DNA from 3 places in the Serpentinimonas raichei genome. Region 2 is predicted to be linked to each of the others. Evidence: predicted binding sites of a transcription regulator. Region 2 holds the regulator's gene; each other region holds the start of a gene.
What was found. Region 2 encodes FliA, which starts transcription of late flagellar genes. Its sites were predicted from a motif close to CTAAAGTTTNNNNNNNNNNNGCCGNTA; they were not measured.
Positions count from the first base shown of each region.

Region 1: SRAA_RS01730 (flagellar protein FliT) is a predicted target of FliA. The motif match lies at 2,774-2,800, and genes of this name have one in related genera.
Region 3: SRAA_RS04155 (flagellin N-terminal helical domain-containing protein) is a predicted target of FliA. The motif match lies at 2,330-2,356, and genes of this name have one in related genera.

Region 1 covers NZ_AP014568.1:361,674-368,497, forward strand. The annotation lists gene fliG (flagellar motor switch protein FliG) at 1-94, opposite strand, end outside; gene fliF (flagellar basal-body MS-ring/collar protein FliF) at 158-1,885, opposite strand; gene fliE (flagellar hook-basal body complex protein FliE) at 2,077-2,406, shown strand; gene SRAA_RS01730 (flagellar protein FliT) at 2,409-2,711, opposite strand; gene SRAA_RS12160 (ComEA family DNA-binding protein) at 2,825-3,250, opposite strand; gene SRAA_RS01740 (CoA pyrophosphatase) at 3,356-4,015, shown strand; gene SRAA_RS01745 (CobD/CbiB family protein) at 4,117-5,058, shown strand; gene rsgA (ribosome small subunit-dependent GTPase A) at 5,078-6,046, opposite strand; gene SRAA_RS01755 (M48 family metallopeptidase) at 6,043-6,824, opposite strand, start outside.
Region 2 covers NZ_AP014568.1:496,698-503,521, forward strand. The annotation lists gene flhF (flagellar biosynthesis GTPase FlhF) at 1-176, shown strand, start outside; gene SRAA_RS02375 (hypothetical protein) at 169-909, shown strand; gene SRAA_RS02380 (RNA polymerase sigma factor FliA) at 884-1,600, shown strand; gene SRAA_RS02385 (hypothetical protein) at 1,638-2,063, opposite strand; gene flgM (flagellar biosynthesis anti-sigma factor FlgM) at 2,060-2,422, opposite strand; gene flgA (flagellar basal body P-ring formation chaperone FlgA) at 2,525-3,283, opposite strand; gene flgB (flagellar basal body rod protein FlgB) at 3,480-3,884, shown strand; gene flgC (flagellar basal body rod protein FlgC) at 3,897-4,304, shown strand; gene SRAA_RS02410 (flagellar hook assembly protein FlgD) at 4,330-4,986, shown strand; gene flgE (flagellar hook protein FlgE) at 5,017-6,351, shown strand; gene SRAA_RS02420 (flagellar basal body rod protein FlgF) at 6,390-6,824, shown strand, end outside.
Region 3 covers NZ_AP014568.1:879,619-886,442, forward strand. The annotation lists gene fliD (flagellar filament capping protein FliD) at 1-1,168, opposite strand, end outside; gene SRAA_RS04155 (flagellin N-terminal helical domain-containing protein) at 1,365-2,216, opposite strand; gene SRAA_RS04160 (endonuclease/exonuclease/phosphatase family protein) at 2,412-3,143, shown strand; gene clsB (cardiolipin synthase ClsB) at 3,134-4,375, shown strand; gene folE (GTP cyclohydrolase I) at 4,485-5,210, shown strand; gene SRAA_RS04175 (BLUF domain-containing protein) at 5,211-5,636, shown strand; gene SRAA_RS04180 (HesA/MoeB/ThiF family protein) at 5,620-6,408, opposite strand; gene SRAA_RS04185 (S41 family peptidase) at 6,444-6,824, opposite strand, start outside.

The DNA of each region.
Region 1 (6,824 bases), 140 kb from region 2:
GAGAGAAATGCTTGAACACCTCGGCCGCTTCCTCTTCGCCGAGCGACATGAGGAAGATGGCCGCGTCCTGCAGTCCGTCGTCGCTGTCAGCCATTGCGCGTTACCTTTGGGCTTGTCAAGGGCCCGATTGTCGCCCGATTGTCGCCATATGGGCCCCTCAGGTGGTGGTGGCCGGCGTCGCCGCTTCGCCGCTCATCCAGCCGCGCACGATGTTGGCCACGGCCATCGGGTTTTCGCGTGCCAGCCGTCGCGCATCCTCCAGCCGCAACTGCTCGGCCGTGGGTTCATTGGATGCGGGTGCGGGCAAGCCTGGACGCTGGGGTTGGTCGTCCACCAGCGCGTTGAGCTGGCCGCCCGGTGCAGCGCTGCCATCGGCGCCTTCTGAGGCTTGGGCCGCCATCAGCTTGAGCGAGGGCCGCACCATGCCCAAGAACACGATCAGGCCCAGCAGCAACAGGCCCAGTGGCCAAGCCAGGCTGCGGATCAGGTCTTGCAGCCACGGCTGCTGCCACAGCGGCAGCTCGATGGTTTCCACCGCGGTGCGGTTAAAGGCGGCGTTCATGACGTTGACGGTGTCGCCGCGCGGTTCGCTAAAGCCGATCGCTTCGCGCACCAAGGCATTGATCTGCGCCATCAGCTCGGGCGACAAGGGGGTGCTGGTGGGCTCGCCGCGGCGGTCGGTGCCTTCGGCATGGTTGAGCACCACGGCCGCGCTCAACCGGCGGATGTTGCCGGTGGCGCCGCGCGTGACGGCCACGGTGCGGTCGACCTCGAAGTTGGTGACTTGCTCGCGTCGGCGGTTGGCTTCGGCCGTACCGCCACCCACGTTTTGTCCCGGCACCACGCCCAAGGGAGCGGCATCGGGGGCGTTGATGGGGGCGGCAGCGGCCCCCGGCGGCAAGTTGGCCACCGCACCCGGCACGCCGGCGGGGGTTTGGTCGGTCTGGCTGCCGCTCTCGAGCAGTTGAGCGCTGCGCACGGCGGCTTCGTTGGGGGTTTGGTTGGGGCGGAATTGCTCGCTGGTCTGGTCGGTGACCGAAAAATCGACGTCGGCCGTGACCTGGGCGCGCACGTTTTGGCGCCCCACCAAGGGTTCGAGCAGATCCAAGATGCGCTGTGCATACATCTGCTCGACCATGCGCCGGTATTCGAGCTGGCGCGAATCGATGCCATTTTGTGCGCCGTCGGCGCTTTGCGACAACAGATTGCCCTGCTGGTCCACCACGCTCACGGCGGCGGGGCGCATTTCGGGCACGCTGCTGGCCACCAGATGCACGATGCCGGCCACTTGGGCGCGGTCCAGCGTGCGGCCGCCGTGCAGGGTCAGCAATACGCTGGCCGAGGGCTTTTGCTGCTCCCTGAAAAACCCGGTCTGGTTCGGTAGTGCCAGGTGCACGCGCGCTTCGGCCACGGCATTGAGCGAGGAAATCGAGCGCACCAGTTCGCCTTCGAGGCCGCGCTGGAAATTCAGGCGTTCTTGGAATTGCGTCATCCCCAAGCGGGCGCTGTCCATCAGCTCAAAGCCGACCACGCTGCCACGCGGCAGCCCTTGCGCCGCCAGTTGCAGCCGCACGTCGTGTACCCGGTCGGCCGGCACCAAGATCGCGGTGCCGCCCTCAGAGTGTTGGTAGGGCACACCGAGTTGCGACAACTGCTCGATCACGGCGCCGCCGTCTTGCGGCGACAGATTGGCGTACAAGACCCGAAACTCGGGCCGGCCGGCCATTAGGACGGCTGCCACCAGCAGGGCCAGCAGGCCTGCGGCGCCTAGGGCGAGCATGAGCTTGCGCCCGCTGTCCAAGCGCGCAAAGCCTTGCACCAGGCGGTTGGGACGGCCCGCAGCCTGGGCGAAGGGGGCATCAACGGTGGCAACGGCGGTGTTCATGCGTGGCGGTGGGGTTCAAGCGCCGTGAAAGGGCGGGAGGGCGGGCGGTTTGAGGCAATTATGAAAGCCCATCCCGGAATCTAAAGCAGGAAAAGCCCCTTGGATGGGTGTCTTATCGGGCTCAAGCTGGGCCGCGCCGAGCCGTAGCATCGGTTGCGTCGGATTGAACCCCGTACTGCAAGGATACTGCCATGGAATTGCGCCTTACCCCCCCCACGACCGTCACTGCGGGCGCAGTGCGCGCGCCAACGCGTCCACCCTCCCTCGAGGCCGGGGGCGCGGCTGAGGTTGCCGGTGCCAGTGGTTTTGGGCAGGCCTTCAAAACCGCGCTGCACAACGTCAGCGCGGCACAAAACCGGGCCACGCAGTTGCAGACCGAGTTCCAGATCGGCAACCCCAATGTCAGCCTAGAGCAAACCATGTTGGCCATGCAAAAGGCCCAAATCGGCTTTCAGGCCGCGCTGCATGTGCGCAACCGCATGATGCAGGCTTACACCGATGTGATGAATATGCAGGTTTGAGACTAGTGCAGCAGCCGCGACTGCGGCGGGTGCAAGACGGTGCCCAACTCATCCACCCAAGGTTCCACCAATTCTCGGATTTGCGCATCGTGGCGCAGCAGGGTGAGCATGATGCGCTGCTTGCGCGCGCGCTCTTCGGGTGTCAGGGGGGTCTCGCTGCCGAGTTCGCGCAAGCGCGCGATCAACACGGCGCAGGCGCTTTCGAGGCGCACCATCTCGTCCCAGTCTTGCGTCTGTGCCGCATCGAGCATCGCTTGGCTGGTTCTTTCGATCGCCTGATAGTAGTCGAGCAGGTGGATGGCCATGGTGGGTGGGTGGGTCGAAGGGGTGGATGCAAATTTTGGCGATCCGCGGGTCATGCCTTTTATATCGTTGGATTGGGCGCCGACTTGAGGAAATACTGGAGGGCTTGTGCCGGTCAGTTGTGGGCTTTGGGTGCGGGGCCGGGTGAGTGCGCCGGCTCCAGCGGGCGTGGCACCATGGGCTGCCACTGGATGGGGGTGGGCGGGGGTTCTTGGCCCAAGCGCCTGCCGTTGACGGTCAAGCCGTTGGCCGACAGGCGGGTCGCGGTGGCGGGGCCCACGCCGCGCACCCGGTTCGAAAAATCGCTCCAGTTGGCAAAGGGACGCTGTTGGCGCGCCGACACGATGCGCTCGACCATCACCGGGCCTATGCCCTTGATGGCATCGAGGTCGGCGGGTGAAGCCTGATTGGCCTCGACCGCTTGGGCCTGAGCCGAGGCCAGCGCCAACGCAGCGGCGCACAAAGCCGCCAAGACCCACTGGTGGGATGACTTGCCGAATCGGGCTTTCCACGATGCGCCCGCTGCCCATGCGCCATCCATGCCGCCTCCTGTGTGTTGCGCTTCCAACCCCTGCACAATAGCGCTTATCTTAACTTCAAGGCGGGTGTGTGTGGTGCGGCATGCGCGGCAGCCGCCCGGCCAGCTATGTTTGATCCCACCCAAGTGCCCGTGCTCGGCACCGACAGCCACCTGCCCGCCGTGGCGCTGGCGCAGTGCCAGCCCATGGCGCTGCGCCAGCGCTTTGCGGCCCCTCCGGTCTGGCAGCCCGAGTTGCACCACGAGCCCCGCTTCATCGACCGCGTGCCGAGCCCGGCGGCGGTGTTGATGGCGGTGCGCACCGGGCCGCAGCCCACGCTCTTGCTCACCGAGCGCAGCCTTGCCTTGCCCGATCACCCCGGCCAGATCGCGTTCCCGGGCGGCAAGATCGACGCCACCGATGCCGATGCGCAAGCCGCCGCCTTGCGCGAGGCGGAAGAAGAAATCGGGCTGCCGCACCAGGCGGTCGAGGTGCTGGGTCAATTGCCCATCTACACCACCGGCAGCGGCTTCATCGTCACGCCGGTGCTGGCGCTGGTGCCCGCTTGGCAGCGTTTGCAACCCAATCCGCGCGAGGTGGCGGCGGTGTTTGAGGTGCCGCTGGCCTATTTGATGAACCCCGCGCACCACCGCCGCCACGAGTTGCTTTGGCAAGGCAGCCACCGGCAATGGTTTTCCATGCCTTGGCACGACGGCACGCGGGAGTGCTACATCTGGGGCGCCACGGCGGCCATGCTGCGCAACCTGTACCGGCTGTTGAGTGCCTGAGCCGGCCCCGGCGCTCCGGCGGCGGGTGCGTTCTAGGACAGGCGCAGGACAGCCTGCACAGGGCTGGCCGAAAGCGGTTGCACTGGTTATGATGCCAACCCATGACCTTGTTCGCCCTCATTTTGGCTTTGGTGCTCGAACAGGCGCGCCCCTTGCCCGACGACAACCCGGCCCACGCTGCGCTGCGCGCTTGGGCGGCCGCTGCGCGCCGCTGGCTCGATGCCGGGCAGTGGCAGCATGGCTGGCTGGCTTGGGCGCTGGCGGTGCTGCTGCCCACCGTGCTCGCGCTGTTGATCTACGGCTTGCTCAACTGGGTGCACGGTCTGCTCGGTTTTGCGTGGGCGGCGCTGGTGCTCTACCTCACGCTGGGCTTTAGGCAGTTCAGCCACCACTTCACCTCCATCCGGGTGGCGCTGGAGTCGGGCGATGAGGCGGCGGCGCGGGCCGAGCTGGCGCGCTGGCAAGGGGTGGAGGTAGCCGAGTTGCCGCAGCAGGAGTTGCTGCGCCATGTGATCGAACACTCGGTGCTGGCCGCGCACCGCCATGTGTTTGGGGTGATGGTGGCGTTTGTGGTGTTTGCAGCGATGGGCCTAGGGCCGGCCGGGGCGGTCTTGTATCGCATGGCCTTGCATGTGGCGCGCCATTGGTCGGTGCGCACGGCGGTTGAAGTCGAGGACACCTCTGCCAGCGCAGCGCGGCGCGGCTGGCGCGTGGTCGATTACGTGCCGGTGCGCGCCACCGCGCTGGCGTTTGCTGTGGTGGGCAATTTCGAGGAAGCGCTGGCCAATTGGCGCCAGGAAGGCAGCCTGACCAAGGGCAACGACGGCTTGTTGTTGGCTGCCAGTGCGGGGGCCATGAACGTGCGCCTGGGCAGCGGCCCGCCCTTGGGTGAGCCCCTGTATTCACCCGAGTTGGGCTGGAGTGAATCGGATGCGCGCGTGCCCCAATTGGCGCATCTGGCCACCATGGTCGGGCTGGTTTGGCGCGGCGTGTTGCTGTGGCTGCTGCTGCTGGCGCTGGCGCTGCTGGCGCGCGCTTGGTGAGGTTTCCGCGGCGCCTTTCCTAATAGCGCGCCGCCACGCTGAGTTCGCGGTGCAGATCGACGTAGAGCCGGTAGCGCTGCTCGTTGATGCCCGCACCCACGGCGGCCCGCACCGCGCAACCCGGTTCGTGCAGATGGGTGCAGTTGTAGAAGCGGCACTGTCCGCAGTGCGCGTCGAGGTCGGGCATCAGGTGCGCCAGTTGCGGTGGCTCGAGGTGGCGCAAGCCAAACTCCTGAAAACCGGGCGAGTCGATCAGCGCCGAGCGGCGCTGTGCATCGAGCCAGTACCAGGTGCTGCTGGTGGTGGTGTGACGGCCCGAATTGAGCGCGCGCGAGACCGTTCCGGTGGCGGCCATGGCCGTGGGCACGAGCCGGTTGACTAGGGTGCTTTTGCCGGTGCCCGAAGGGCCCAGCACCAGCGTCGCGCGCCCTTCTAGGTGCTGGCGCAGGGCCTCGAGGCCGCCGTCGTCGTCAAGGCTTGCGGGCGCACCCGCTGCGCCGCCCGGCGCGTTCAGGCACAGCGGCAGCACGGTTTGCCCAAAGGCGCGATAGGGGGCTAGGCGCTCCCAGGCGCTGTCGAAAGCCGGGCCCAGGTCTTGTTTGTTGAGCACCACCAGCGCCTCGATGCCGGCGGCGCGGGCGGCCACCAGGGCGCGGTTGAGCTGGCTTTCGGAGAACACCGGATCGGCGGCCAGCAGCACCAGCAGCAAGTCGAGGTTGGCGGCAAAGGACTTGGTGCGCAGTTCGTCTTGGCGGTAGAACAGATTGCGCCGCTCCAGCGTGCGCATGATCGTGCCACCGTCGCCGCTGGGTTGCCAGCAGACCCGGTCGCCCACCAAGGGGGCGTCTTTTTTGCCACGCGGGTGGCACAGCAGGCGCTGGCCGTCGTCGGTCTCGACCCAGCAGTGGCGGCCGTGGGTGCCGACCACCAAACCCAGGCGCTCAGCCAGCCCCGAACCAGTGGCATCGGGGCACTGGGTAGGCATCATGCGCCCAAGCGCGCCAAGCGCTCGCCGGCGGGCGGGTGCGAGTAGTAAAAGCGCACGTACAGCGGGTCGGGCGTGAGGGTGCTGGCGTTGTCTTTATAGAGCTTGAGCAGGGCGCTGGCGAGGTCGCGCGGGTCGGCGTGCGCAACCGCAAAGGCGTCGGCCTCGAACTCTTGCCGGCGCGACAGCGCGCTCATCCACGGCGAAGCAAAAAAGCCGACCAGCGGGGTTACCAGCAAAAACAGGATCAGGGCCAGGGCCCCGTTGGGCTGCATCAGGTTGGGGGTCACGCCCAAGCCGGTGTAGAACCAGACTTGCTGCACCAGCCAGCCCAGCAGCGCCAAAGCGCCCAAGCTCAGCAGCGCCATCAGCGCGATGCGCTTGAGGATGTGGCGGCGCTTGAAGTGCCCCAGCTCGTGCGCCAACACGGCGTCGAGCTCGCCTGGCGCCAGCTGCTGCAACAAGGTGTCGAAGAACACCACCCGCTTAGCCGGCCCAAAGCCGGTGAAATAGGCGTTGGCGTGCGCGCTGCGCTTGCTGCCGTCCATCACGAACAAGCCCTTGGCCTGAAAGCCGCAGCGCGCCAACAGGGCTTCGATGCGCGTTTTCAGGGCCGGGTCTTGCAGCGGCTCGAAGCGGTTGAACAGCGGCGCGATCAGGCTTGGGTACAACACCAGCAGCAGCAGGTTGAAGGCCATCCACAGCCCCCACGCCCACAACCACCACAGGGGGCCGGCGGCCTGCATCAGCCACAGCAGCAAGGCCACCACGGGCAACCCGA
Region 2 (6,824 bases):
TGAGCACCGGCCAGCGCGTGCCCGAAGACTGGCAGCGCCCCGACGCCCCCACGCTGGTGCGGCTCTCGATGGCCACCAGCGGCAAATCGGCCTTTGATCCGCAGTCGGCCGAGTTGCCCCTGTACTTTGCCGAATCGGGTCAAGAGCGGGTGGCCTTGGATGGGCGTCATGCGTGAGTTGGGCTTCGACCAAGCCGCCGGCCTGGCGGCCCTGGGCTTGCGGCCACCCAGGCGCTTGCTGCCGGTGGTGCAAAGCCCCGACCGCGCGCTCACCGAGGCGCTGCTGACGCAGCTCGAGTGCGGCTTGCACGGGCTCGGCCTGAGCGTGCTGCGCTTCGAGGGTTTGCCCGCTGCGGGTGGGCCGCTTGCGCTCAGCGGCGCAGGGCTGGGCGATTGGGACGAGTTGCTGCCACCCTCTGGGGTGCTGCTCTGGCAGGCCCCGCTGGAGGCGTGGGCGGTGCTGTTGGCCGACAGCCAGGCGCGCCCCCTGGTGGTGCTCAACCCCACTCCAGCCAGTTTGGTGTACGCCTACAACGCGCTTAAGGTGCTGTGGCAGGTGGCGGCCTTGCGGCCCTTGGTGCTGTGGCTGCCCGATGCCGAAGCGGCCTCTGGCGGGTCAAGGCCTTGGGCCCCAGGCAGTGAGCCCGCCCAGGTGCAGACGCTGCGCCAGCAGGCGTGGTTGCGTCTGGGCCTGCGGCCGACGGTGTGGCCGCTCGGGTATGATCGTCAGCGGGGTGTCTTGCACCCAGCGGCCGATGAGTCCTGTGCGCAACGGGTTCTGGAAACGGCGTTGGTGCTGCAAGATAGCGTGAGACATCCCCATGTTCATTCCATATCAAACGATTTTTTCGCGCTTTCAGCTGATCAGACCAGCGGAGTTCCTGATGTACACCGCCAAAGGTACGCTTGACCGCGATGCCCAACTCCAACGATACAGCCCCCTGGTGGTCCGCTTGGCGCATCATCTGATGGCCCGGCTGCCCGCCAGCGTCCAAATCGACGACCTGATCCAAGTCGGCATGATCGGCCTCAATGAAGCCTTGTCGCGCTTCGAGCCCACGCAGGGGGTGCAGTTCGAGACCTTTGCCAGCCAGCGCATACGCGGGGCCATGCTCGATGAGCTGCGCGACGGCGACTGGCTCTCGCGCAGCTCGCGCAAGCAGCAAAAAGACATCGAGGCGGCGGTGCAGCGGCTGGAGCAGCGGCTGCAGCGGGTGCCGCGCGAATCCGAAATCGCGCACGAGCTGGGCTTGTCGCTTGCCGAGTACCAAGAGAGCCTGACGCGGGTGCGCGGCACCCAACTGGTGTACCTCGAAGACCTGGCCGGTGCCGGTGAGGACGACCAGTTTTTAGACCGTTACCTGCCCGCCGACGACAGCGCCAACCCACAAACCATGCTGAGCGACCAGCGCATGCGCACGGCGCTGATCGAGGGCATCAACAAGCTGCCCGAGCGCGAGCAATACGTGATGAGCATGTACTACGAGCACGACATGAACCTCAAAGAGATTGCGGCCGTGCTGGGGGTGACCGAATCGCGCGTGAGCCAGTTGCACAGCCAATCGATTGCCCGGCTGCGGGCGCGGCTGCGCGAACACTAAAGCCTGGGGTCGGTGCGGTGCCTTGCGCCGCCGGGGTCTAGGCTTTGAGGTAGCCGCCGCCGTTGCCGCTGGCGAGCGGGCCAGAAAATGGGTTGGCGCGGCCAGCCAAGCGGCTGTAGGCCTTGACGTGGTCGGCCGGGAACAGGGCGTCGAGCGCGCGCTGCGTGCGCGCCGACAGCTTGCTATTGAGTGCCAGCAGGGCTTGCAACTCGTGAGCCACTTGCTGCAGCAGCGCCGCCGTTGCGGGGGGCATGGGGCCGCTTAGCGCAGCCGCTTGCAAAGTGGGGAGGTTGCGTTCTAACGCACGGGACAGATCGGCCACGAGGCCGATGAAGGGCTCGGCGTCATCGCGCCCGATCGATTCGAGGCCGCTTTGGTGGGCGGCCGCAATGGCTGCATGCAAACCCAGCAGCGCCTGCTGTGCGGCCTGCCAAGGCGGCGGCACGGCGGCGGCAGCGCTCATCGGCCCGGCTGGACGGGCTGCTCGTTGCGCGGGGCGGCAGCCGCCACACTCAGCATGTCGCGCGCGCTGGCGATCAGGCGGTCAGCGATGGCTTCGGCATTGACCGAAAACGAACCGTTTTGAATGGCGCTGCGCATGGCCTGCACTTTTTCGGCATTGAACACATCGGTGCCCGAGCGCGCGACGTTGTTGGTCATGCTTTGCGTCACCGGCGACAGCCGAACCTCGACGCTGGCTGGGGCGTCTGGGGCGGCTGTGCTGGTGGCAGCCTGCGCAGGCACGGCCGCACGCTCCAGCGACCGCGACTGGGCGAGGGAGGCAGGGGTGACGGGCTTGTCGGAAAGGCTGTTGATGTTCATGACACGCTCCAAACCCCACTTGAGTGGGGCGGTTGAGAGCTTTATCGGCCAAAGATGGGCAGACTTTAACCCTATTTTGGCTTTTTGGGTGTCTTTTTTAAGTCACATCCGGACTTCAACCGTTTGCCCGTCGCGCACCACGCCGCTGACCACTTTGCGGTTCGGCAGGCGCACCCGCACCGTTTGCCCGAGTATGCCGTGTTGCAGCGCCGTGCCTGCAGCATACAGGCTAAAGCCCGGTCCCTGCATAGCCAGGCGCACCTGGGTGCCTGAGGCAAACACCTGCGGTGCGCGCACCATGCCCGGGCGCAGCACCTGGCCGGGTTGCAGGGTTTGGCTGGCTGCCAAGCCCAGCCATTGCGCGGACTGCGTCAGGGGCAGGGCCGTGCTGGCGGCCCAATCGGACTCGATGGGCTCCACGTCTTCCGGGCGCAGCGGCGTGCCAGCGGCTACCGGCTGGCGCAGCGCCCAAGACGGGCCCCACACGCGCACCTGAATTGGCAGAAACACGCTCCACGCCACCGGGCCTTGGGTGCAGCGCAGCCCAATGCGGGTGCGCCCCCAGAGTCGGGTGCCCGCGGGCAGAAACGGTTCCACACGCTGGCACGGGGCCAGCCGCAAGCGGCTGTCGAAACGCCCCACCTCCACCTCGGGGCGCAGCGGCAGGCTGGGGTCGAGCTGGGCCAGCAGTTGCTGGTTGATCCATTGTTCGGTTTGTTGCGACCACTGCGCTGGCCCGCTGACGCTGCCTGCAGCGCTGAAGCCACTGGCCGCTAGGCCCAACACCCACGGCAACGCCCACCGCAGCCAGCCCCGGGTGGGCAAGGCCGGTCGGGTGGGGATTGAGCGGGGTGGTGACATGGGGCAAGGAGAGGTTGCGCCAACTGTAGTCAGTCGCCGGATCGGCTAAAGCGGAATAAGCGCGGCCTTGGTTCAGTTATTCCGCGCTTGGATTGGGCTCAAGTTTTCCACAATCGCTGCATCGGGGGCCATTGGTTTCGTGCCCCCGGCCCTTCCACACCAGGAGCGCAGCGTGTTCGAGCACCTGACCCGTCGCATGGAGTTTTTCTCCGACGTCTTGCAACTGCGGGCGCACCGCCAGCAGGTGCTGGCCAGCAACATCGCCAACGCCGACACGCCCGGCTTCGTGGCGCGCGACTTCGACTTTAAGCAGGCGTTGGGCAATGTGCAGGCGCGCGGGTCGGAGCTGCGCGCCGGCGCCATGCCGGTGCTTGGGGGGGGCGATGCGCGCCATTTGCGCACCAGTGCCGCCTTGGGCGATGTGGCCGACCGCAACCGCGTGCAGTACAGCGTGCAGACCCAGCCCAGCCTAGACGGCAACAGCGTCGACATGGACCAGCAGCGCGCCAACTTCATGCACAACGCGGTGCAGTACGAATCGACCCTGCGTTTCATCAACGGCCATGTGCGCACCATGCTCAGCGCCATCCAGGGTCAGTGAAGGAGCAACCTCATGTCGATGTTCACCATTTTCAATGTCTCGGGCAGCGCCATCAGCGCCCAGGCGCAGCGCCTCAACGCCGTGGCCAGCAACTTGGCCAACGCCGACGCCGTGGCCGGCCCCGACGGACAGGCCTTTCGCGCGCGCCAGGTGGTGTTTCAGACCGTGCCCATGGGCAACAACCCGGCCTCGGCCGGGGTGCGGGTGCAAAACATCATCGAGAGCGATGCGCCCAACCGGCGCGTTTTCAACCCGCAACACCCGAGCGCCGACGGCGAAGGCTATGTGACGCACTCCAACGTGAACCCGGTGGAGGAGATGGTCAACATGATCTCGGCCTCGCGCGCCTACCAAAACAACGTCGAGGTGATGAACACCGCCCGCACCCTGTTGCTGCGCACGCTGCAAATGGGCCAATGAACGACCCCTTTTTGGAGCCCTCCCCATGTTCATGACACCGCTCAACCGCAGCCAGATCGACGCCTACAACGCCAGCGGCGGCGCCCAAGCGCAGGCCACCGATCCGCAGGCCGCGCAAGACCGTTTTCTCAAGCTCTTTTTGGCCCAGTTGAGCAACCAGGACCCGCTCAACCCAATGGACAACGCGCAGATGACGACCCAGATGGCGCAGATCAACACCGTCACCGGCATCCAGCAGCTCAACCAGACCGTCAACAACCTGGCCGAGCAGTTTCACATGGCGCAAGGGGTGCAGTCGGCGGCGCTGGTCGGGCGCCAGGTGGTGGCACAGGGCAATGCGCTGGCCGTCAGCAACGGGGTGGCGCAGGGCAGTTTCAGCTTGCCGCAGGCGGTCGATCAGGTGCGCGTCGATGTGCTGGGGCGGGCCGGCGAGGTGCTGGGCAGCGTCGAGTTGGGGGCGCGCGGGGCGGGTATGCAGCATTTCGAATGGCCGCTGGGCAGCATCGATCCGGCGCGCGTGGGGAGCATGCAAGTCCAAGCCAGCAGCGCCGGGCAGGCGGTGACCGCGCTGCCTCTGGCGCGCCAGCGCATCGATTCGGTCGGTGTGGTCGATGGGGCCCTGCGGCTGCGCAGCGCCGACGGCAGCACCATGACCCAAAAGCAGATTTTGGCCTTTCTTTGAGGCCGCATCCCTCTCAATCAGGAGCATTCCATGAGTTTTCAGACTGGCCTGTCGGGCCTCAACGCATCGTCGCGCAATCTGGAGGTGATCGGGCACAACATTGCCAACGCCAACACCACCGGCATGAAGGCCTCGCGGGTCGAGTTTTCCGAGGTCTTTGCCTCATCGCTGGGTGCGGCGGGAGGCGACAACGCCGGCATTGGGGTGCAGGTGGCCACGGTGGCGCAGCTCTTTACCCAGGGCAACCTGAAGATCACCGGCAACCAGCTCGATCTGGCCATCAACGGCAGCGGGTTTTTCCAGGTCGCCGCACCCGACGGCTCCACCCTCTACACCCGCAACGGCGAGTTCAAACTCGACCGCGATGGCTTCATCGTCACCAACAACGGCTCGCGCTTGCAGGGCTTCCCGACCGACGAAGCGGGGCGGCGCACCAGCGTGGTGACCGCCGATCTGAGCTTGCCCACCGGAGCCGCCATTGCCCCACGCCGCACCGGCAGCAACCCAGACGTGGCCATGCAAGGCTTGTTCCTGAGCGCCAACCTCGACGCCCGGGCCGCGCCGCAGGTGGTGTCGCCGGCCACCAGCGCCAGTTTTCCCTTGAGCGAGGGCCAAAAAACCTTTGGCACCGCCGCCAATGTGTTTGATTCGCAAGGCAACCCCATCGCCTTGCAGATGTACTTTGTGCGCTTGCCGGCCGCCAACACGTGGCAGGTCGTGGCCAGCGCCGACAACGGGGTCTCGGGCATGTCGCTGGGCAACGTGGTGTTCGATGCCGCCGGGCAGGTTTCCAGTGCCGCGCTGGCGCCGGTCAGAATCACTGCCGGTTCACCGCCCACTTCCCCTGCCCCGCCCCCGCCCCCGTCTGTGTTTACCGGCAACGCATCGTTTCCGAGCGATGGCACATTCAGCTTTGGGCTGCGTTTGGGTGACCCTACGGCCGGTTTTACCCTGACCCAGTTCGGCAGCAAGTTTGGCGTCTTCGATTTGAGCCAAGACGGCTACAGCTCGGGCGAGCTGACCTCGATCGACATCGGCGAAAACGGCGTCATTTTGGCGCGCTACTCCAACGGGGTCTCGATCGCCGAGGGCCAGGTGGCGCTGGGCAACTTTCGCAACCTGCAGGGCCTGCAGCCGATCAACGGCGGCTATTGGTCCGAGACCATCGCCTCGGGTGCGGTGGTGCTGGGCGGGCCGTTGGAGGGTCGCTTGGGGCTGATTCGCCAAAGCTCGCTCGAAGAATCGAACGTCGATCTGACGCAGGAATTGGTCAACATGATCGTGGCGCAGCGCTCCTACCAGGCCAACGCGCAGACCATTCGCACCCAAGATCAGATGATGCAGACGCTGGTCAACTTGCGCTGATGAGCGCATAAACCGCCGCCTGAACCAGGAGCACCCCCATGGACCGCATGATCTACCTCGCGCTCTCGGGCGCCAATGCGGCCATGCACCGCAAGCAGGCGCTCACGCACAACCTGGCCAACGTGAGCACGAATGGCTTTCGGGCCGAGCTGTCCACCTTTCGCGCGGTGCCCTTGCGCGGCGAAGGGGCCAGCACGCGCGCCTTTGCGCTGGAGGCCACCGCCGGCCACCTCGACACGCCGGGCACCATGAACCAGACTGGGCGCAACCTCGATGTGGCCGCCGTTGGGCGCGCCTTCTTTGCCGTGCAAGCGCTCGATGGCACCGAGGCCTACACCCGCGCCGGCGCCTTGCAGGTGTCGGCGCAGGGGCAGTTGGTGGGCGTCAACGGCCTGCCCATGCTCGACGACGGCGCCGCCCCGATCGCCGTGCCCGCCAACGCCCAGGTGATGATCGCCAGCGACGGCAGCGTG
Region 3 (6,824 bases), 380 kb from region 2:
GGGAGAGCAGGCGGCGCATGCCCTCTTGGTTGGCCATGGCGGCATCGAGCCGGGTGTTGTTGACGCCCAGTGAGCCGTCGCGCTGCACTTGCAGGCCCATGTCACTCAAGCGGCCCAAGGGCGAGCCGCTCGGGCCATCGCTCATCACCAACTGGCGCAGCGCCGTTTGCAGCCGCCGGGCGGTGCCGTCGGCCTGCAGCGGGCCGTCGGCGTTGCCGGCAGGGTCGGCGCGGGTGAGTTCCGACAAGGTGGCGTTGATGCGGTTGTAGGCAACCCGGAAGGCTTCGATGGCCTCGCGCACCACGGTGTTGTTTTGTTGCACCGACACCTGCACCGCCGTGGCTGGGCTGCCGGGCAGGGTGGCGGTGGTGCTTTGTTGCAAATTGAGTGTGAGGCCCGGCACCACGTTGGCCACGGTGTTGGTGGGCGATGTAAGGGCCACGCCATCGACGCTGAACTGCGCGTCCAGCGCGTCTTGGGTGCGCCCCATGCCGACCAAGGCGGTGCCGTTGTGGAAGTGGTTCAGGCTGCCCAAGGCGCTGGTGGAATCGGTGATGGGGGCACCGCCGCCGTCGAGCGCGCGCACCTCAAAGCCCGCCGCCGCGCCGGTGTTGCTGCCGCGCAACATAAGCTGCTCCTGCCCGCCGCTGCGCAGCACCAGCGCCGACACGCCGGCGTTGCTCTCGTTGATACGCGCCGCCAGCGTGCTCAAGGTGTCGTTTGCTTGCACTGCGACCGAAACCGGGGTGCCGCCGCCAAAGCTGTTGCCGCTCCAGGTGCCGACGCGAAACTCCAGCGTGCCTGCCGCCCCGATGGGGGCATCGACCGCGCGCCCGGTCGAAGCCGCCCCTTGCGACTGCGCCAGCCGTGCGATCTGCACCGAAAAGTTGCTGGTCAAGGCCGAACTGCCGGCGCTGCCTGTGAGGGCGGTGCTGTTGCTGGAGCTGAAGTTGCGGCTGCCCCACAGGCTGGGGTCGAGCAGGCGCGCGGCGGCGTCTTGCAGGCCGGCCAAGTCGGAGCGCACACGCGCAAAGGCCGAGAGCTGGGTGCGCAGGCTGCCGGCTTGGGATTCGAGTTGCTGGATCGGGCGCCGCTCAATGGCCACCAACTGGCGCACGATGGCGTTGACGTCGAGTCCGCTGCCGATGCCGGGTGATGAAATAGCCATGATGCACTCCTGCGGTAAAAAGCGGATGCGCTGCCTGCGCGCTGCCAGTAAACCTTTTGTACTCTAGCAGCAACGGCGGTTTTTTGAAAGGCGGAAAAGCCAGAAAAACCCAAGCAGGCCCGAAACCACAACGGCCGACCTTGGCAAAAACCAAGATCGGCCGATAGGGAGCGCCGCTTGGGTCGCCCCTTTCAGATCAGCGCAGCAGCGCCAGCACGCCTTGGGGCAACTGGTTGGCTTGCGCGATCATGGCGGTGCCAGCCTGTTGCAGGATTTGGCTGCGGCTTAGGTTGGCGGTTTCGGCAGCAAAGTCGGCGTCCATGATGCGCCCGCGGGCGGCGGACTGGTTTTCTACCGAGGTGCGCAAGAAGTTGACGGTGTTCTCGAAGCGGCTCTGCACCGCACCCAGGGTGGCGCGGGTGGAGTTGACGGTGGCCAAGGCGGTGTCGAGTGCCACCAGCACGGCCGAGTTGGCGGCGTTCACGGTGGTGTTGAGGCCGGAGGCGCCGCCACCAGCTTGCGTCACACCCGACATGCCGCCGACGGCGGCGTTGATGTTCATGGCAGCGCCGGCGATGGTGATGGTCTGGGCGCTGTTGGCCCCGACCTGGAAGTTGAAGTCGTTGGTGGTGGTAAAGAGATTGGTGCCGTTGAACTGCACCGCGCCGATGGTGCGGTTGACTTCGTCGCGCAACTGGGTGAATTCTTGGTTCAGGGCCGCGATGTCGGCCGGGGTGTTGGTCGAGTTGATCGACTGCACCGCCAGCTCGCGCATGCGCTGCATCATATCGCTCATCACCGACAGGCCGCCTTCGGCGGTCTGCGCCAAGGAGATGCCGTCGTTGGCGTTGCGGATGGCCACATTCATCCCGCGCACTTGGGTGTTCATGCGCTCGGCGATGGCCAAGCCGGCGGCGTCGTCTTTGGCGCTGTTGACGCGCAGGCCCGAAGACAGGCGCTGCAGCGAGACAGCCAGCGAGCTCTGGGTGGCGGCTGCGTTGCGCTGCGCGGTGAGCGAATTGACGTTGGTGTTGATCGACATGACCATGATGAGGCTCCTTTGAAGCAAACAAGTGCAAACAGCGCCGGCTTGGGCCGGGGGTCAAAACCAACCCCATGCTGGTTTGACGACGAACCCTTGTGCAAGTCCGTTATGTAGGTTTTCGGTTGTGCCCAGCAAAACTTTAGCCCGGCTTGGAGCGAATTTTGGATAAATGCCCGGCGAGGCTGGCATGATCGGGCCATGGACAGCTTGCGTGTGGCGACTTACAACATTCACAAAGGCGTGCAGGGCTTGGGGCCGGCGCGCCGGCTTGAAATCCACAACCTTGGGCATGCGGTGGAGCAGTTCGACGCCGACATCGTTTGCCTGCAAGAGGTGCGCGGCGTGAATCGCAAGATGCAGCGCGTGTTTTCCCATTGGCCCACGGGTGGGCAAGCCAATTTTCTGGCCCCCGAGGGCTACGAGGCGGTGTACCGCAGCAACGTGGTGACGCGCCACGGCGAGCACGGCAACGCCTTGCTCAGCCGCTGGCCGGTGCTCGAGCACCGCCACCACGACGTGACCGACCACCGCTTCGAGCGCCGTGGTCTGCTGCATGCCACGGTGCAGGTGCAGCAGCGCACGGTGCACGTGGTGGTGCTGCACCTGAGCCTGATCCACGCCAGCCGCGCGCGCCAGGTGCAGGCGCTGGGGCGCTTCTTGCAGGCCCATGTGCCCGAGACCGAGCCGCTGGTGGTGGCGGGCGATTTCAACGACTGGGGGGTGCAGTTGCACCGGCCCATGAGCGAGTTCGGCCTGCGCACCTTTGAGGACCTGCGGCTGCCCACCTTCCCCTCGCGCTTGCCGCTGCTGCACCTGGACCGCGTGTATGTGCGCGGCATGCAGCTGCTGCACGCACACGTGCCGCATGGCCTTGCGTGGCGGCGCATGTCGGACCACCTGCCGCTGATCGCGCACCTGGGGTGGATTTGAAACGGGCGCTGCAACCCGGCCACCGCCTGCGCCTGCTCGAAGGCGGGGCGGCGCTGTTTGCGGCCATGGTGCAGGCCATAGACCGCGCGCAGCACCTGGTGCACGTAGAAACCTATATTTTCGAGTTTGCCCACGACGCGCTGCAAGTGGCCGAGGCGCTTGAGCGAGCGGCCCAACGCGGGGTGCAGGTGCGGCTGGTGCTGGATGCCTTTGGGGTTCCAGACGTGCCGCCCGATTGGCGCGCCCGCTTTGCTGCCGCCGGGGTGCAGTGGCGCTTTTACCGGCCGCTGGGCCGGGTCGGGCTGCTGCTGCCGCGCAACTGGCGCCGCCTGCACCGCAAGTTGTGCGTGATCGATGGGCTGCTGGGCTTTTGCGGTGGCATCAACCTGATCGACGACCGCGACGACGTGTTGCTCGGGCGCTTGGCGGCCCCGCGTCTGGATTACGCGCTGCAAGTGAGCGGGCCGCTGGTGCTCGAGATGCTCGAAGCCATGGAGCAGCTCTGGTGGCGCATGCTGGCGCTGCGGTCGGCGCGCCAGCGCGAATTTCGCGCCGCTTGGGCAGCGCTGCGCGCCGGTCTGCCACACCCCGAGCCGTGGCCGTGGTGGGAGCATGCCGTGCACCCGGGTCGGCCGCAATTGGAGCAGTCGGTGGCGGGTGCGCCAGCCGTGTTTTTGTTGCGCGACAACCTGCGCCACCGGCACGAGATCGAGCGCGCCTACTTGGCCGCGATCGAACAGGCGCGCACCGAAATCGTGCTCGCCAACGCCTATTTCATCCCCGGGCGGCGCCTGCGCAGCGCGCTGGTGCGGGCGGCGCAGCGCGGGGTGCGGGTGCGGCTGTTGCTGCACGGCAAGTATGAGCGGTTTTTGCAATACCACGCCGCGCGCCCGGTGTATCACCAGTTGCTGGCCGCCGGGGTGCAAATCCACGAATACGCCCCCAGCTCGCTGCACGCCAAGGTGGCGGTGGTCGACGGGCGCTGGGCCACGGTGGGCTCGTGCAACCTCGACCCAGTCAGTCTGCTGCTCACCCGCGAGGCCAACGTGGTGACGACCGACCCCGCCTTTGCGCGCCTGCTGCGCAACCGCCTAGACGAACTGCTGGGCAGTGCCGGTGAGCGCGTGGATGCCAAGCGACTCGCCAGCCGACCCTGGCACCAGCGCCTGCTGGATCGGCTGGCCTTTGGCATCATGCGTGCGATGCTCTACTTGGGTGGCTACCGCTACTGAAATCGCCCCTGGGCGCTTGGCACAGGGCCGCACATAGCCCCAGCCCACGTGGGGCCGCCCACAGCCTGCGCGGCGCTGACGCCGCGCCGATGGTGATAGGATGCCTCCCATGTTGATGCCAGCCCCCCACCTCGAGGCCGACCACGCCGCTCATGAAGGCGTGCCCATGTCGGTCGTCATACGCCAGCGCCTGCAGGCGGCCCGCAAGCGCTTTCATGCCAACGACAACATCGCCGACTTCGTGCAACCCGGTGAACTCGAAGCCCTGCTCGACGAAGTGACCGGTAAAATGCAGGGTGTGCTCGACAGCCTCGTGATCGACACCGTGCACGACCACAACACCGACCAAACGGCGCGCCGGGTGGCCAAAATGTACCTCAAAGAGGTGTTTGCGGGCCGCTACGTGAAAGCCCCGGCGATCACCGAGTTTCCCAATGCCGAGCACCTCAACGAGCTGATGATCGTGGGCCCCATCACGGTGCGCAGCGCGTGCAGCCACCACCTGTGCCCGGTGATCGGCCAAATCTGGATCGGGGTCTTGCCCAACGAGCACACCAACGTGATTGGCCTGTCCAAATACGCCCGCTTGGCCGAATGGGTGATGGGGCGGCCGCAGATCCAGGAAGAGGCGGTGGTGCAACTGGCCGACCTGATCCAAGAAAAAACCCAGCCCGACGGCTTGGCGCTGGTGATGGAAGCCAGCCACTACTGCATGGCTTGGCGTGGCGTCAAAGACATGGACAGCCGCATGATCAACTCAGTCATGCGTGGCGTTTTTCTCAAAGACAGCAACTTGCGTCGCGAGTTTTTGTCGCTCATTTCAAGGGGCAAATAAATGCTGGTGCGCCTGCTCTACGTCAGCCGCGCCAGCGAGCGCGAACTCGAGGCCTCGATCGAGTCCATTATGGCCAGCGCGCGCCAGCACAATCTGCAAAACGGCATCACCGGCATCTTGTGCTACGGCGGCGGCATTTACGTGCAAGCCATCGAGGGCGGGCGGGTGGCGGTGAACCGCCTTTATCGCCAGATCGTGGCCGATGCGCGCCACAGCGATGTGGAGCTGCTGCACTACGAAGAAATCACCGAGCGCCGCTTTGGGGGCTGGACCATGGGGCAGGTGAACCTGAGCCGGCTCAACACCTCGGTGGTGCTCAAATACTGCGAAAAACCCGAGTTTGATCCGTATGGCATGTCGGGCCGGGTGTCGCTGGCGCTGCTCGAAGAGCTGATGGCCACGGCCTGCATCATTGGCCGGGCCTGATCGGGCTGGGCTGGCTGTGGCCCGATGATTCCCCGCACACGCGGCAAGCCGGGTCGCGCGCCAGCCGCAGCGGCTGAAAATCGGTGCGCAGGGCGTCGAGCAGCAGCAGGCGCCCGACCATGCTCGAGCCCACGCCCGCCAGCAACTTGAGCGCCTCGGCCGCCTGCAGCGAGCCCACCAGCCCCACCAGCGGCGCCAGCACCCCCAGCGTGGCGCAGCGCACCTCTTCGGGGGCTTGGGCTTCGGGGAACACGCAGGCGTAGCAGGGTGAGCTGGGCTGGCGCGGGTCGAACACCGCCAACTGGCCATCGAAGCGAATCGCCGCCCCCGAGACCAGCGGCACCCGGTGCCGCACGCTGGCGCGGTTGAGGGCGTGGCGGGTGGCAAAGTTGTCGCTGCAATCGAGCAGCACGTCGGCACGGGGCAGCAAGCGGTCGAGCAAGGCGGCGTCGGCGCGCTGCGCCAGCGCCTCGATGCGCGGCTCGGGGTTGATCGCCTGCATGGCGGCTTGCGCCGAATGCACCTTGGGCTGGCCCACGCGCGCCAGCGTGTGTGCGATCTGGCGCTGCAAATTGGTGGCATCGACCGTGTCGTGATCGACTAAAGTGATGCGCCCAACCCCGGCTGCCGCCAGATACAGCAGCACCGGCGAGCCCAGCCCACCGGCCCCCACCACCACCGCGTGCGCCGCCAGCAGCCGCTGCTGCCCGACGATGCCGATTTCTTCGAGCAGGATGTGGCGCGAGTAGCGCAGCAGCTGCGCGTCGTCCAATTCAGGCAAGGCAGGCACGGCGGCGCAAGGGGCCTTTAGTTGCGGGTGCGCTCAGGCGGTGGGCGCTCGCGACCGGTCTGGCTCACTTGCACCGGCAAGTTTTGCAGGTGGTTGAGCGCCTGGCGCAGTTGGAAATCGTCGGCCGAGCCGAACTCGGGCAACAGGCGCTGGCCGGGGTTGAGGCGCTGCTGTTCCTCAAGGCGCTGGCGCGCCGCTTCGCGCTCTTGCTCGCGCTGGCGTTCGCGGGCGCGCTCTTCCTCGGTGAGTTCGCGCGCCGGGGCATCGCTGCGACCGGCGCTGATGTCGGCCTGGCGCGGGCGCAGCGCCGCCAGCACATCGCCAGCAGCGGTTTCGTCCAGCCACACATCGGGCAGTATGCCGCGGTCTTGAATCGCGCGCCCGCTGGGGCTGAAGTA